Regions from separate parts of the Paenibacillus wynnii genome, predicted to be linked through region 1. Evidence: riboswitches for the same ligand, from Rfam matches in the RefSeq annotation. Region 1 holds a riboswitch; each other region holds the start of a gene.
The links. A riboswitch is a leader RNA that binds a small molecule or an ion and turns the genes downstream of it on or off. The one in region 1 is predicted to bind cyclic di-AMP.
Positions count from the first base shown of each region.

Region 1 (4,849 bases):
GTTGCCAAAGAAGCGGCAGAAGGTGCCGCCCGAATGAAGAGTGAATTTTTGGCTACAATGAGCCATGAGATTCGTACCCCGTTGAATGGCATAATAGGCATTAATGGACTTCTTGCAGATGAGTTAAGTAATCTAGATCATTTAGAACTGCTGAAGCTGCAGGCCAAGAGCAGTCAGGCGTTGCTTAAGGTAATAGATGATGTATTGGAGTTGTCCAGTATGGATGCGAATGCGGTTCAATTGCATACAGCACCCTTCCGATTATCTTTGCTGATTCAGGAATGTATGGATCTATTCTTGGTAAATATAAGTGAAAAGAAATTATGTTTGGAATTTCATGTCGCTGAAGGTGTTCCTGATGTGTTAATTGGTGATGAAGTGAGAATTCGGCAAATCTTGGTGAATTTAGTCGGCAATGCAGTGAAGTTCACTTCCTTTGGAACCGTGAGTCTGAGGATTGAACCGTATAGCACCAGAGAACCTTATTATGGCCTACAATTTAAAGTGAGAGATACCGGGATAGGATTGGATCCTACGAAGCTTGAATTCCTATTCGAGCCCTTTACTCAGCTAGACGCTGCTAATAATCGTAAATTTGAAGGGATAGGATTAGGCCTTGCAATCTGCAAAAAGTTTGTTCATCTGATGAAAGGAAAGATCTGGGCGGCATCACCCAAGGAGGGTGGAGCGGAATTCATCTTCCGAATTCCTTTAGAGATTCCGGATTCAGTTATAATATCTCCTAATAATAGGATGGAGGATAGGGAACCCCCTATTAAAGACGAGGAATCTAGTTTGCCAAGGGGAGTCTATTAATTATATAATTTTTATTAATAGCTTAAACATACTACTCCCCGTCCAAATCGGACAGAAAGGAATTCCCCCTTGAGCCCAACTAAAAAAAATACTACCCAGGCCCCAAATCTCAGTAAACAAGAGAAGCGGATAGCAGCACAGGCACGACAGAAACAGAAAAACCGTATCTTTATGATAAGCACTATAGCTCTAGTGGTTATTCTTTTTGCAGGCTTGTTTTATCTGGCTTCCAGAGAGAGTGGTTCCAGTAAAACCGCTGAGTTTGATTACAGCAGCATGCCAAGATTGGGTAAAGAAGATGCTCCAATCAAACTTGTTGAGTTTGGAGATTTTAAATGCCCGGCTTGTGCAGATTTCACACGTTTAATCAAACCTCAAATCGTTGAGGACTATGTAGATCAAGGGAAAGCAGCACTCTATTTCGTGAATATGTCTTTCATAGGCCCTGATTCCACAACGGCTTCACTTGCGGCGTTATCCGTTTATCATCAGAATAATGAGGAATTTTGGAAGTTCTACGATGCAATTTATGCTAATCAAGGTGTTGAAGCTGAAGAATGGGCAACCAAGGATTTTCTGGTGAACCTGGCTAAGCAGGAGAAACTATCTATTGATTATGACCTCCTCAGCAAAGATATAGAAAATAAGACCTATGCTGATGAATTGGAGCAGGACAATGACCTGGCCAATGAAAACAAAGTTTCTAAAACCCCTTCATTATTTGTAAATGGAGAGAAGGTTCTTGACCCTTTCAACTATGAAGCAATTAAACAAGTAATAGAGTCGGCTGACAAAGCAGTTGCTAACCCATGAGCCGATTCAAGTTGTTTTGCCGCCGTCATTGCTTGTATTTGGCCTGGATTGTATCGATTGTCGCCGTTGCTGGAAGCTTATACTTAAGTGAGGTTCTAAAATATGAACCTTGTAAGCTATGCTGGTTCCAGCGTATCTTCATGTATCCGCAGTTATTTCTACTGGGAATCGCCACCTATCGTAATGATAAACGCATTATCCCTTATGTGTTGCCCCTAAGCCTAATCGGCGGATCGATTTCTATATATCATTATGCCGAGCAGAAAATTCCGGCCTTAAGTAAGATTATACCGTGCACGATCGGTGTTCCTTGCAACAAGGATTATCTTAATTTTTTGGGCTTCATTACAATTCCACTGCTTGCACTTATCGCTTTCACATTGATATCCATTTTGTTATGGAATGGACGTAATTATAGTGAAGTTGAGAGCGATGTTGAGGATGAACATGAAAGCATTGAAAATTTGAATTAAAACCCGTTACAAAATGATGACAAAACCCTATAAACACACGGGGTGAAGTGATAATAGAAGAGAATGAAAGAGATCAACCTCTAGGACTGCAAATTTGCGGAAATTGGTTACTTTTTCATTCTTTTTTCTTTTTTTTCAATGCTTTACTGTTACCCCTATGTAGACTAATATTAGACCTTGTGAGAAGTTGAATATGCGCTGAATTTTCCGTAGGAAAAACGGGGGAACCAAACTTGACCTACAGGTCAAAAGGGGTGAATCGGCACCGGGTGAAAGCCCTGGTCCGTAGGGCTACCACAGTCCGAATCCGCCAGCTAACCTCGTAAGCAAAAGTGGGATAATGACTATGCCTAAGCATACGGATCATTTCCGAATGCTTATTTTTGTGCCTGCATTTATGAAATCCACTATTGAAAACGGCGCACGGAATCCGATTCAACCCACCAAAGAGAGGAACTGTTTCTAAAATGGTAAGCAAAGTAAAACGACTTTTAATTGGTCGCCCAATGAAATCGAACGAACTCGATCATGAAAAGTTAACCAAGGTGAAAGCACTCGCAGTTCTGTCATCGGATGCCCTATCATCAGTGGCCTATGGAACGGAACAAATCCTAATTGTGCTGGTAGCTGCAGGATTTACGGCTATCTGGTACTCATTGCCGATTGCAATAGCTGTATTGGGTCTACTGGCAATTCTCATATTATCTTACCGGCAGACAATCTTTGCTTATCCCCAAGGCGGCGGTGCTTATATTGTTGCCAAGAAGAATCTGGGTATTCCAACAGGTTTATTAGCAGGCGGTTCCTTGCTGGTGGATTACATTCTGACTGTTGCTGTAAGTGCCTCGGCGGGTACAGATGCGATAACATCGGCGTTCCCGAGCCTTCATAATCATACGGTTCTAATTGCAGTGGTTGTAATTCTGATCTTGACCATACTTAATTTGCGTGGAGTCACGGAGTCTGCATCTTTCATTGCAATACCCGTATATCTGTTTGTTGTTGCTATCTTCGTGTTAATTATCTCTGGAGTAGTTAAGTATGCTGCGGGCGGTATCCATGCGAATGTTCCGGAAATGGGAGCAGTAGTATCCAATGTAAGTCTGTTTCTATTACTTAAAGCGTTCAGTTCTGGTTGTTCGGCCCTAACCGGTGTGGAAGCTGTATCCAATGCGATTCCTAACTTTAAGGCTCCCGCTGAAAAAAATGCGGCGAAGACCCTAGTTCTTATGGGGGTTATCCTTGGAAGCATGTTCACAGGCATAACACTTTTAGCATATTGGTATGGAATTATGCCAAATGAAAAGATGACCGTCATTTCACAAATCGCAGAGTCAACCTTTGGACGTGGGGGTCTTTACTTCTTTATTCAGGGCATTACAGCAGTCATTTTGTTCTTAGCTGCAAATACAGCATACTCTGCGTTCCCGCTGCTCGCATGTATGTTGGCTAAAGACAAATATATGCCTCATGCCTTCATGGTCCGCGGCGACCGTCTAGGGTTCTCAAATGGTATTATATTTCTTGGTGTAATGTCGGCATTGCTTGTTGCTGCGTTTCACGGAAATACAGAAGGTCTAATTCCACTGTATGCCGTGGGTGTATTCATTCCCTTTACCCTTTCACAGCTAGGAATGATGGTTCGTTGGTATAGACTCAAGCCTAAAGGGTGGAAGAGTAAATTTGCTGTAAATACGGTGGGGATGCTTACCACATTAACGATTACCTTAATATTTATTATTACCAAGTTCTCCAGTGTGTGGATGGCATTCATTTTCCTGCCGCTTGTTATGTTCGTTTTCTTCCGTATTTATACTCACTATATGAATACTGCAGATCAGCTTCGTATCCAAATGGATACAGAGAAACCGATAATCAAGGGAAGTACAGTGATTGTCCCGGTTTCTGGTGTGACTCGTGCCGTTCTTCATTCGATTAGCTATGCCAAATCACTGACCGAAAATGTGGTTGCCGTTTATATTGGTTTTGATGAAGAAGAAATTTGCAAGATGGAGCAGAAATGGGCAGAGTGGAATCCGGGAGTGCGTTTGATCGTGCTTCGTTCACGTTATCGCAGTATCTTAAGACCGCTGGTTAAGTTCATTGAAACTGTAGAATGGAAGACTTCATCCACGGATCATATTACGATTCTGATTCCACAGTTCATTACGAAGCATTGGTGGCAGGCGATTCTCCATAATCAGACCAGCATTTTCATCCGAACTTATCTTATGAATCAGAAGGATATTGTTGTCGCAACAGTCCCTTACCACTTGCACAAATAACACTTTCTATTAACAGCAGCCAGTCCTGAAGTTTGGGAATAGGCTGCTGTTTTATTTATATGTTGACACGGATAATGATAATCAATATCATTTAAAGATAAGTACATTACCGAATCTCATGACTGAAATCACAGCGGATCATATATTCCTTATGAATAGTGACAAAGAAGATTATGCAGGTCGGTGTCTACAGATACTAAGACCTGCCTATTTTTGCCTATGCAGAATGTACATAATAGAACTATTTGCGATAAAGAGAATGATTGTTGTTATCATTTGAGTAGGAGAAATACTAATCTTTGGACTTGCAGCTATTATGGTGGGTTTAGCTTACTCTGTCACTGTGGGGGCAGCATCAAGTCATACAGGAGCTTCGCATCCCTCGTACATTGGCAGGAGCTATGGTCAGTGCCTGCTTCGCGGTGGCAGGTGCAATGATGCAAAGGATGAGCACGTAACCCG
Region 1 covers NZ_JQCR01000003.1:1,160,762-1,165,610, reverse strand. Annotated here, with positions in the region: gene PWYN_RS20735 (ATP-binding protein) at 1-816, shown strand, start outside; gene PWYN_RS20730 (DsbA family protein) at 886-1,629, shown strand; gene PWYN_RS20725 (disulfide oxidoreductase) at 1,626-2,102, shown strand; cyclic di-AMP (ydaO/yuaA leader) riboswitch at 2,289-2,446, shown strand; gene PWYN_RS20720 (APC family permease) at 2,570-4,387, shown strand; partial or broken gene PWYN_RS29380 (iron chelate uptake ABC transporter family permease subunit) at 4,738-4,849, shown strand, end outside.

Region 2 (4,849 bases), on a different contig from region 1:
AAGGAGACACACCGCATCAATATTTTGGTCGGGGAAGAAGATCTAGCCTCCGTCCCACTCGTTTAAGGACGCTGCAAGCCGGGTGCTAAGTTGCCTGAGGCTCCCAGTCCATGGTAAAATTAATGTTAGTTCAGTTATATTTGTTGCAAGGGAAGAATACACTAACTGAAAATTGCCATGATTTTGGTACATCCCTTGGACTAAGAAACTAAGGGATGTTTGCTTATAAGCTACCTTTAATAAGGGAGGAAACAAAAATTGTTATTTACGGGGCAAGAGTTGCTTGAACAGGTAGGCAAGATCGAAGGTTGGAAGCTGGATAATGAATCGATGGTACGTAAATACATGTTCAATGAATTCATGAAGGGAATTGCATTTGTGGATGAAGTAGCCACGATCTCAGAGGCATTTAACCACCACCCTCATATTACGATTGACTATAAAGCTGTAACCCTTCGGCTTACAACCCATAATGAAGGCGGAATTACTTCTGTTGATATTCGTGAAGCCCATCAATTTAATGAAGCCTTTGAGAAGAACCGTTAGGTAACCGTATGACCAAAAATAAAAGCCCGAACACACAATACGCCTGTGCATGTAGGAGAAAAGCTCCTCTGCACAGGCGTATTTGTTGTATGGACGATAAGGAAAGTATGATTTCAGATGGTTAGTTTATTTCTTTTCCGATAGCCACATCGCGATGTTCGCAATTTCTTCCGGCGCAAGTTTTTCCTTAAAGGAAGGCATTTGCCCGCTGCCTTTGGCCACAATGCTAAAAATTTCTTCAGCATCATGCTCGCTGCCTATGTTCTGCAAGCTAGGGCCAACTCCACCCTGTAATTGGTCTCCGTGACAAGTGATACATTGGGCCTTTTGTGCTGTTGCTTCAGCCTTTGCCGAGTCCAGTTGGACTACGGGCATTGTAGGATTGTTCTGCTCGGCTACCTGTTCTTTACCTGGTAGAGTGAACATCAGTATTACTGCAAAGGCGCAGGCGGCAAAGAATAAACCGCTCATTATCCATTTTTGCATCCGCAATCGTCCCTTCTATGTAAGCTATTTCCTATATTATAACGGAAGGTGAAGCGGTATCATAGCACTTGTGGCAAAAAAATGAACGGATTTAGAGCCTATTCTTAAAAAGGTGGAAATTAAGGTGCTATTTATCATAGACCATGCAATAAAATGGCTTATCTCCAGTGGGTGTCCGCCGTTCATAGGTGTCCGTAATCGTAAAACCGCATTTGCGATAGGTTCGGATAGCACGTTGGTTCCAAGTGAGGACTTCGAGATCTATTTCCCATTCAGGATAACGTTTCAACGCTACCTTAACTATAGAATCCACGAACAGCTTTCCTAGTCCATGTCCGCAAAAATCAGGGTTCATGCCTATGCCTAGCCTGACAACACCTTCCATTGGGAAGAGCTGAGCAAAACCGCAAAATACATCCTGATCATTTAACACAGATACATATTGATGACTTCGTATCTCTGGGTCTCCGAATTCTATGCCCAGCGCCTGCATTTGATCCCAGCGTTGCCAACCATAAATGTTATAGGGGGGTTCATAATTCCAAAGGCAGATCTCTTCTGCATGTGTGATTTCCATCGGAACCACACGGAAGGTTACAGGAGAACTAATCATAGGTCAAAGACCTCCTTTCAGGGAAGTAATCTATATCTAATTATATACAAAAAGAGCCATAATCGACTCAAGAACTTTATTGAAGGAAAAAATTTACAAAAAAATAATTTATTAAATAACGATTTAAGGGGCGATTTGATGTTTTACGGTTGATGAGAAGGGTAAAAATAAGTATGGCGAAAAAATAAGACAAAAAAAATAAGCCCCCTCCAGGATTTCGGCAAAAATCGCGGAGTAGAGCTTATCGGTATTACTTATTGTACATCGTCATTGTCTTCTTGAACATCACTTGCAACGGTCTTATAAGCACTTGTGCTCATAATTCGTTTGGCGCCAACGTAGCGGTTGACGTAGTAACTGTCACTCAGCGTACTAATGGTTACACCGCGTGAAGATGAAGCATGTGCAAATTTACCATCGCCGACATAAATGCCGACATGTGAAACGCCTTTTCCACTGGTATTGAAGAATAGAAGATCTCCAGCTCTTAATTCATTACGGGAAACTGCAGTACCCATTTGATACTGAGAACCAGATTGGTGTGGCAAATCAATACCGATCTTGTCGAAGACGTACATGGTAAAACCAGAGCAATCAAAGCCGTTTGTCGATACTCCACCGGCTACATATTTAGTTCCGATAGCTTTATCGATTACTTTGTCCATCTTGGAATCCGCGAAAGCGCTTCCTGCTCCGATTGCGGTAAAAATAATGGAAAAGCTAAGTACTGCGGCTGCTAACTTTTTCTTCAAAAGTGTAAACCCCTTCCAAATGCCTACGAGGTTAGCTTAAGGGTTCGGTTGAAGGTCCCCTATGACCCCTCTTAGAATAGGAGGTCAATTCACCCAAAGTGGTTCCCCCGTTTTCCTTGTTTTATTAAGGAAACTCGGCACGTACTGATGATGCAGATAAACTTATCTGAAACACATGACAAAAGGTTCAAAAAGGACGGGCTATTCATTACAAAAATGTTACTAAAAACTCACTGCGATTATTGTAACAAACAGAGCCCAAGTTGGCAATCACTTATAACATATTAATGTGAAAATATTGAGATATTTGATAGCTATATAGCCTGTTAAATCCTGTTGCGGCGCTAAATGGACAAGTTTTTAAGTTTTTTTTCATTTTTTATCCAAAAAAGCGTTTCAGCATCGTTCAATACGTGTAAAAGGTAGAATAAGGAAATAAAGAAAAACCCGAAAATGATTACGGCAATAATCATGTTCCGGGCTATATGTTCGATTAAGTATTTAGTTATTTAGCTAGGATAGATCAATCAAAAGCAACAGCTTTATATGCTGTAGTACTCATAACTCTTTTAGCGCCAACGTAGCGGTTGGCCCAGTAGGACTGGCTCAGCGAACTAATATTTACACCGCGTGATGAAGAAGATTGTGCAAATTTTCCATTGCCGACATAAATACCAACATGGGACACGCCTTTTCCGAATGTGTTGAAGAAAATCAAGTCACCGGAACGGAGCTTGTTGCGCGGGACGGGAGTCCCTACTTTGAATTGAGCTTTTGAAGTACGGGGTAAGGTAAGACCTACTTTAGTGAATACATATTTGGTGAACCCTGAACAGTCAAAGCCGGCTGTACTGGTGCCACCGAATTTATACGTCGTTCCTATGGTTTTAGCAATGACTGTATCCATTCTGGAGTCAGCAAAAGCGCTGCTGCTACCAAGGGTGAATGCCATCACAAGCCCCAATGCGGCTGCGGTGCATTTTTTCTTAAAGTTATGACTTTTCAAAGATGTATTCCTCCTAGTGCCGGCGAGGTTAGCTTAAGGGTTCGGTGGAAGGCCCCCTATGATCCCTCTGTAAGGAGATCAATTCACCCAAAATATGGTTCCCCCACTTCCTGGTGCTCAGGAATTTGGCGTTTTGTGCACCTAAATCGTAACATAACAACAGCGACAGGTACTCCAATTTTGTACTGAATAGTTACGAAATTTCTTAAAAGATTACAAACTTGTTACTATCAGTACAGGCATCATTGTAACAAAGGATTTACTGTTTTGCAAACGTTCTATTCATATTTAATCAAAAAAGAGTCTCGGCTCCTAGTTCTAGGAACGAAGACTCCTTATATATGCCCATAGGTCATCTTAATTATTACTTGGAAGCTTGCTTTGCCACAGGTGATACTGGGCCGCCAAACCCCACATTTTGAAGAAGGTAGAGGGAAGAGGGGAAATCTGCCGAATAAGGAGTGCTGGTAATCCGGGGCAAAAGATGCCCGTCAATCCACATAAGAGCAGGATGAGCAATCCGCCTGCCCCTAGGATAGCCGCAGTGACTAGTGCAGGGATGATATGCCGCAAACAGAGAATAAGGGAGTAGAACATGCCCGTATCACTGGTGTAACCGAATTGCATATATAACAGGCACAACCGGATGATAAAAATATAAATTAGCCACACTAAGAGATAAGGGCTGATCTTTAACAGCAACGAATAGTCCAGAAATGAGGACAAGAGCAGCTTGTATATTCTCGGGGCCAACCAGTATAGAGGCACAAGAGCCAGTAGCCATTCTACAAGGCTGAAGATCAGAACAGGTAAGCCATAGAGCTTCATGCCGGGGAAGAAGAAAAGACCACGCACACCTTTGGACTCCTGATGCAGTTCATGGATCAGTCCAGCCCGAATAAAGGGCGACAGCAGCAACTTTAGTATGGTTATGGCCAGCAGCATCCACAGCCAACGCTGTACGTCAGGATCGCTGCTGAGGCTGAATTGACCCTCGATGTAGAACAGCAGTCTGCTCATTCCACTGCCGCCAGCTTGCTCGTTGGGATAACGCAGCAGAATGGGTACAATAGCATGCCGCACGAATCCATACATAGAGTAGCCCCAGAGTAACCGATATATGAACAACAAAATTAGAATATAAAACTGCTCTTTCATGCTGTGAAAGCCGCGGGTTATCGATACTCTCAAGATCATTCACCTCACCAGGACAGAGTTCCAAGCACAGTCTCTATAAGTTTTGTTGCAGTGAGCGTCCACCGGGAAACGGTATCCCGTTCAAGCTCGGCCAATCTAAAATTATTAATATGTTTATTCTCAAGCAATATGGAATGCTCGGGATCAATTTCAGCTGACAGAAGAGGGGCGCTGTATAGTAACTGAAAAGTAGCCTCTGCACCCTGTCCGTCCCATACCCGCTGCATGGTATGTCCGTCAGTAAAGGTG
Region 2 covers NZ_JQCR01000002.1:1,914,953-1,919,801, reverse strand. Annotated here, with positions in the region: gene PWYN_RS11140 (hypothetical protein) at 1-66, shown strand, start outside; gene PWYN_RS11135 (4a-hydroxytetrahydrobiopterin dehydratase) at 259-546, shown strand; gene PWYN_RS11130 (c-type cytochrome) at 673-1,032, opposite strand; gene PWYN_RS11125 (GNAT family N-acetyltransferase) at 1,160-1,645, opposite strand; gene PWYN_RS11120 (C40 family peptidase) at 1,900-2,397, opposite strand; cyclic di-AMP (ydaO/yuaA leader) riboswitch at 2,403-2,547, opposite strand; gene PWYN_RS11115 (C40 family peptidase) at 2,921-3,349, opposite strand; cyclic di-AMP (ydaO/yuaA leader) riboswitch at 3,406-3,544, opposite strand; gene PWYN_RS11110 (hypothetical protein) at 3,761-4,594, opposite strand; gene PWYN_RS11105 (M1 family metallopeptidase) at 4,606-4,849, opposite strand, start outside.
Region 2: linked by a shared signal. The riboswitch ahead of PWYN_RS11115 (C40 family peptidase) and the one ahead of PWYN_RS20720 (APC family permease) in region 1 are both predicted to bind cyclic di-AMP.

Region 3 (4,849 bases), on a different contig from region 1:
TAAACAAGGGGTGTCCCGGCAGCTATAAGATATAGCATTTGGAACACCCCTGTGTTAGTTAAGATTAAACGGCTCTGCCTGCTTTGGCTTCTGTGGTGGATTAAATCGGTATACAATGTAGGCCACTAGGAACGGCATTGCGATCGCGAAGATCCCGGCACCGATATTAATACTCTCCTTCATAAAGATCAGCGTAGCACCCATCAGGATGCTGTCAAACACGACATGGCTGAACATGACGGCAATAAATCCGTAGCGGAGAAAAATATAGCTGAACAGGAGTCCAATAACCATAAGCTCGATCGGACGGGAACTAACGGGATAGATAGGATACAGTGTATGTCCCAAAGCCCAAATAAGTGAAGTGATCAAGCAGGCAGCGAGGGTGCTGCGAACTAGCTTTTTCAGCATGCGAATCCCAAAAAAGCGATAGATGGCTTCCTCGGATAGACCGGCAAGCCAAGCTACAATCGGGAGAAGCCAAGCGTATCTCATATTATAGGGAGACTGGGAAGCATCTGTAGTGGACCAGTTGTTCAGTGTGTACGATAAAATAATAAACATGATCGTCTGCACACCGAGCAGAACGAAGGCCCAGATATAACCGGCGCGGATGCTGTCGAGTACATATTGTCCGTATCCCGGTTCTTTGGCGCGGGGCCATGGATTAAGTCCTTCCTCCTGACGCCATAGTCCGTTGCCGCCGACTAGAGAGAAGTACAGGAGTGAAGACATCAACAAGCTGTAAAGCGCGTAGACCACAAACATAATAATGGCGGATACCCGGGCTTCAGTGCTTTGATCAGAGGTTACGGGAAGCATATTATAGGTGCTGACCATCATGATTACAAAATGTACGGAGCTTAGAAATGCACCCCGTGCAAATGAGGTATGTCCTCTTCGTAAAATGCTGTAGATCAAAGCTAAAATGCCGAGAGCCAACGTGGGCAGGCCGTAGCCGAACAGGGTTAGCTTAGTGGCGAGAGAGGTCTGCTTTTCCACATAAGAGGTATGCCAGCTGGGGGCAGAGAAACCGGCCTTATAAGAAGAGACTTCACCCTCTGCGAAGTTGAAGCTATAGCGCAACTGCGACTCTCCCACCTTAACGGAGCTGTCTGTATACACAAGTCCGTAGGCTTTTGAGTTCGGTTCGATCTGCAGCTTAGACGGATTAACTTCCCACTTTTTAAGCCAAGGGCGGGCCAGGTTTTCCTTCTGCTCCAGAGACATTTCAGTATCGTTGCTCTCACTTGAAGCAGCTGTCTTGATTCCATACTTCTGCAAATTTGCAGAAGCTGATTGTGCTTCGCGGTCGAAGGCCACAACCTCTCCCGTGTACATATTAAGATCAACGGAAAGGTTCAGATTCAACGTATCTGAAGTAAGGAGTGAAACTTGAAACACATCAAAGGGATAACGCCGATCCAGTTTGTTCTTGGTGTAGTCCTCCAGAAGTTTCTCACGGGACATATAGCCGTAAAAGGAAGAGTCTGATTGATAAGTGACAGTCCACTCATCATTTGCAGCCGCTGTATAGCCCAACTGCTCTGCTGCAAACAAAGCAGCTTTTTCACGGGCTTCCACCTTACTGATCGCTGTGGTATTTTCCTCTGAGGAGCTTGCGAGCAAGGACGGGAGTACCTGAAACATAATAAAAATAATAAGACCGATGATGCCCGAGAAGATAAGCCCTTTAGTGAGAGCTCTCTGCTGAAGGGGCTGGCCGACGGAATTCATGAAACGCCTCCTTGTGATAAACTGACAACACTATGTTCCATTATAGTAGTAATGCTTCCATAGTTCCAAAAATAGTTGTATTATCCTTTTACGTGGAACAAGCTGTTGTTATGCTTATTTTTAAATGTGCGAACGAAAAAAATCATGAAAAAACGATGTAATTGCAGGAAACTAACGGAAAAGGCATGAGAAAAGGTGTTCTATCTATCTCCTTCTCTCTAAAAGTCTTATTTTAACTATTTATACTTCAATATTGTCTTTGTGAAGTCCGAGCAGAACGTTTATAATTTGTATGCAATTGTATAGTAGCCGAATTTCTGGGTGAAAACGGGGGAACCATAGGAAGTGATAAGAAGGTGAGTGAACGCCGCATGTTTGTTGGCTTTACTTCATCGGGGGTGAATTTCGTTCAAGGAACGAATAGGGCAGCCTGCAGCAGTCCGAATCCGTCAGCTAACCTCGTAGGCTTATTTTCTGCAGGGACCTAGCTAAAGCATTGGGGGTTCCAGTGCTTTTTTTGTTGGTTTTTTTTATATATAAATAAATATAACTTATTGTGAAGAGGTGAGGGATTTTGGTTTCGCCGTTATCTAAAATATCTAAATTCAGCTTCCTAAAGCTCTCCCCGCCAAAGATTCTGGTGTTCGGCTTTGCTGCTATTATTCTGATTGGATCATTGTTATTAATGCTCCCTATCTCAAATACAACAGGGCATTCTCTGAAATTTATTGACGCGGTGTTTACAGCGACTTCTGCTACCTGTGTTACGGGGCTGGTAGTGAGGGATACAGGAACGTTTTTTACCACTTTTGGACAAACGGTAATTATGTTTCTTATCCAGATCGGTGGTTTAGGCTTCATGACCATGGCCACACTATTCGCCTTGGTACTAAGACGTAAAATATCTCTGCGTGACAGACTTATACTTCAGGAAGCGATGAACCAGAATTCTATGGAGGGCATTGTACGACTGATCCGCAGAGTATTAATTTACTCTCTGGTCATTGAAGGGACTGCCGCCGTCTTACTATCTATACGTTGGGCTTTTGATATGCCTTTGGGAAGAGCGATTTACTTTGGTATATTTCATGCCGTCTCACTGTTCAACAACGCTGGTTTTGATCTGTTTGGTGAATATCGAAGCCTGACAGGATATGTAAGTGATCCCCTAGTTAATATAGTCATGATGGTTCTGATTATCATGGGGGGGATTGGATTTATCGTTATGGCAGACCTGGTGGAATACAAAAAAACACGAAGGCTGTCCTTGCACAGTAAGGTCGTACTGTTTATGACAGCGGTACTCATTCTCGTAGGTGCACTGGTTATATTCGTATTTGAGTTTACAAACCAACGTACACTGGGCCCCTTGAACTTTGGCGGTAAGGTACTAGCGTCTTTCTTCCAATCCGTCACGCCTCGTACAGCTGGCGCCAATACGGTGGATATCGCCGGACTGCGTCAAGCGTCACAGTTTTTTATGGTCATTCTCATGTTTATTGGTGCCTCTCCGGGCTCAACAGGTGGCGGTATCAAAACGACAACCTTTACAATTATGATTGCTGCGGTTATTTCTATGCTGCGGGGACGAGAAGATATCGTAATGTTCCGTTATCGGCTGGCGCAAGAGCGTATTTTTAAGGCGCTCACGATTACATTGCTTGCCCTGCTGCTGGTCATCTCCGTGTCGATGGTACTCTCCACCACAGAAGACCATAACTTTTTGATGATCCTATTTGAGACCACATCAGCCTTCGCAACGGTAGGGCTAAGTATGGGGTTGACTCCAGAATTGTCATTCATCGGTAAAATCCTGATCTCACTAACGATGTTTTCCGGGCGACTAGGCATATTGACATTAGCTTACGCAATTGGACGTAAACAAGGTAAACCGCTGTATAAGTATCCAGAAGGTAAAATGATTATTGGATAAGGAGTCAACCGGACATGAAAGCACAGCAATTTGTAGTAATCGGCCTAGGCCGTTTTGGTTCCAGTCTCGCGCTTGAACTTATGAAAATGGGCTACGAGGTGCTGGGAATAGACCATCACGAGGAACGCGTTGATGAAATGAGCGAGCAGTTGACGCATGCTGTGATGGCGGATGCGACAGATGAGGGGATCATGCGATCTCTCGGTGTGCGAAATTTTGATTGCGGAATTGTAGCTATCGGCGACAATATGGAGCGGAGCATCCTGGCGGCTATTTTGTTAAAAGAGCTTGGAATAAAGCAGGTGGTTGCTAAGGCGATTTCGGTACTGCATGGCCGTGCGCTCTCTAAGCTGGGGGTTGACCGGGTTATCTTTCCGGAAAAGGATATGGGAATTCGTGTCGCACATCAACTAGTGACGCCTCATTTGCTTGATTATATTGAAATCTCCAAGGACTATAAAATCGTCGAACTAATTGTACCCGCATGCATGAATGGTAAAAGCTTGTCCGAGCTTAATACACGGGCTAAATACGGCTGCAGTATTATTGCTCTGAATCGCGAAAGTGGAATTATTGTGGCTCCAACCGCGCATGATCATTTGTACAAGGGTGATATTGTAGTTGTTATTGGTTCCAATGACAGTATTGACCGATTTGAGAATGGGGCTATGAATCAGGAATAATCCTATATGCCAAAATGCCAAAACCTCTGACCTTAGAATTTAAAAGGGCCAGAGGTTTTTTTGTGATTTTATAGAGTGAGCCTGAGGTGGAATTATACTTTAACTGAGGCACGTCGGAATAACAGCCAGCCAACAATTCCTAGCAGAGCAATGACGATGAGCATCAGGGGAGTGTCAGAAACGAGAGTAACCATTCCGGGTTCATCTATGAAATCAAGCGAAGGCATAATGTTAGCGAACAAGTTTAGGATAACAATGTATGCAACAACTGACAGAGTTCCTAACGAGGCTCCAAGTCGAGTGAAGCTGGACGAAATGAGAAGAGCAATTAATCCAACCAGAAGCAGACTAACGGTAAACACATACCAATGAGTTAGAAACGGCTTGCCGCTGCTCACCTCCATCTCAAGTGTTGGAAGGACAGACTTTCCAAGCTCGAACAAAAGGCTCTCTACGAGTGCGGCAGATATACAGAACAATACTAATGCCAGCAAAG
Region 3 covers NZ_JQCR01000001.1:142,963-147,811, reverse strand. Annotated here, with positions in the region: gene PWYN_RS00830 (CPBP family intramembrane glutamic endopeptidase) at 55-1,737, opposite strand; cyclic di-AMP (ydaO/yuaA leader) riboswitch at 2,035-2,221, shown strand; gene PWYN_RS00825 (TrkH family potassium uptake protein) at 2,333-3,670, shown strand; gene PWYN_RS00820 (potassium channel family protein) at 3,685-4,353, shown strand; gene PWYN_RS00815 (hypothetical protein) at 4,446-4,849, opposite strand, start outside.
Region 3: linked by a shared signal. The riboswitch ahead of PWYN_RS00825 (TrkH family potassium uptake protein) and the one ahead of PWYN_RS20720 (APC family permease) in region 1 are both predicted to bind cyclic di-AMP.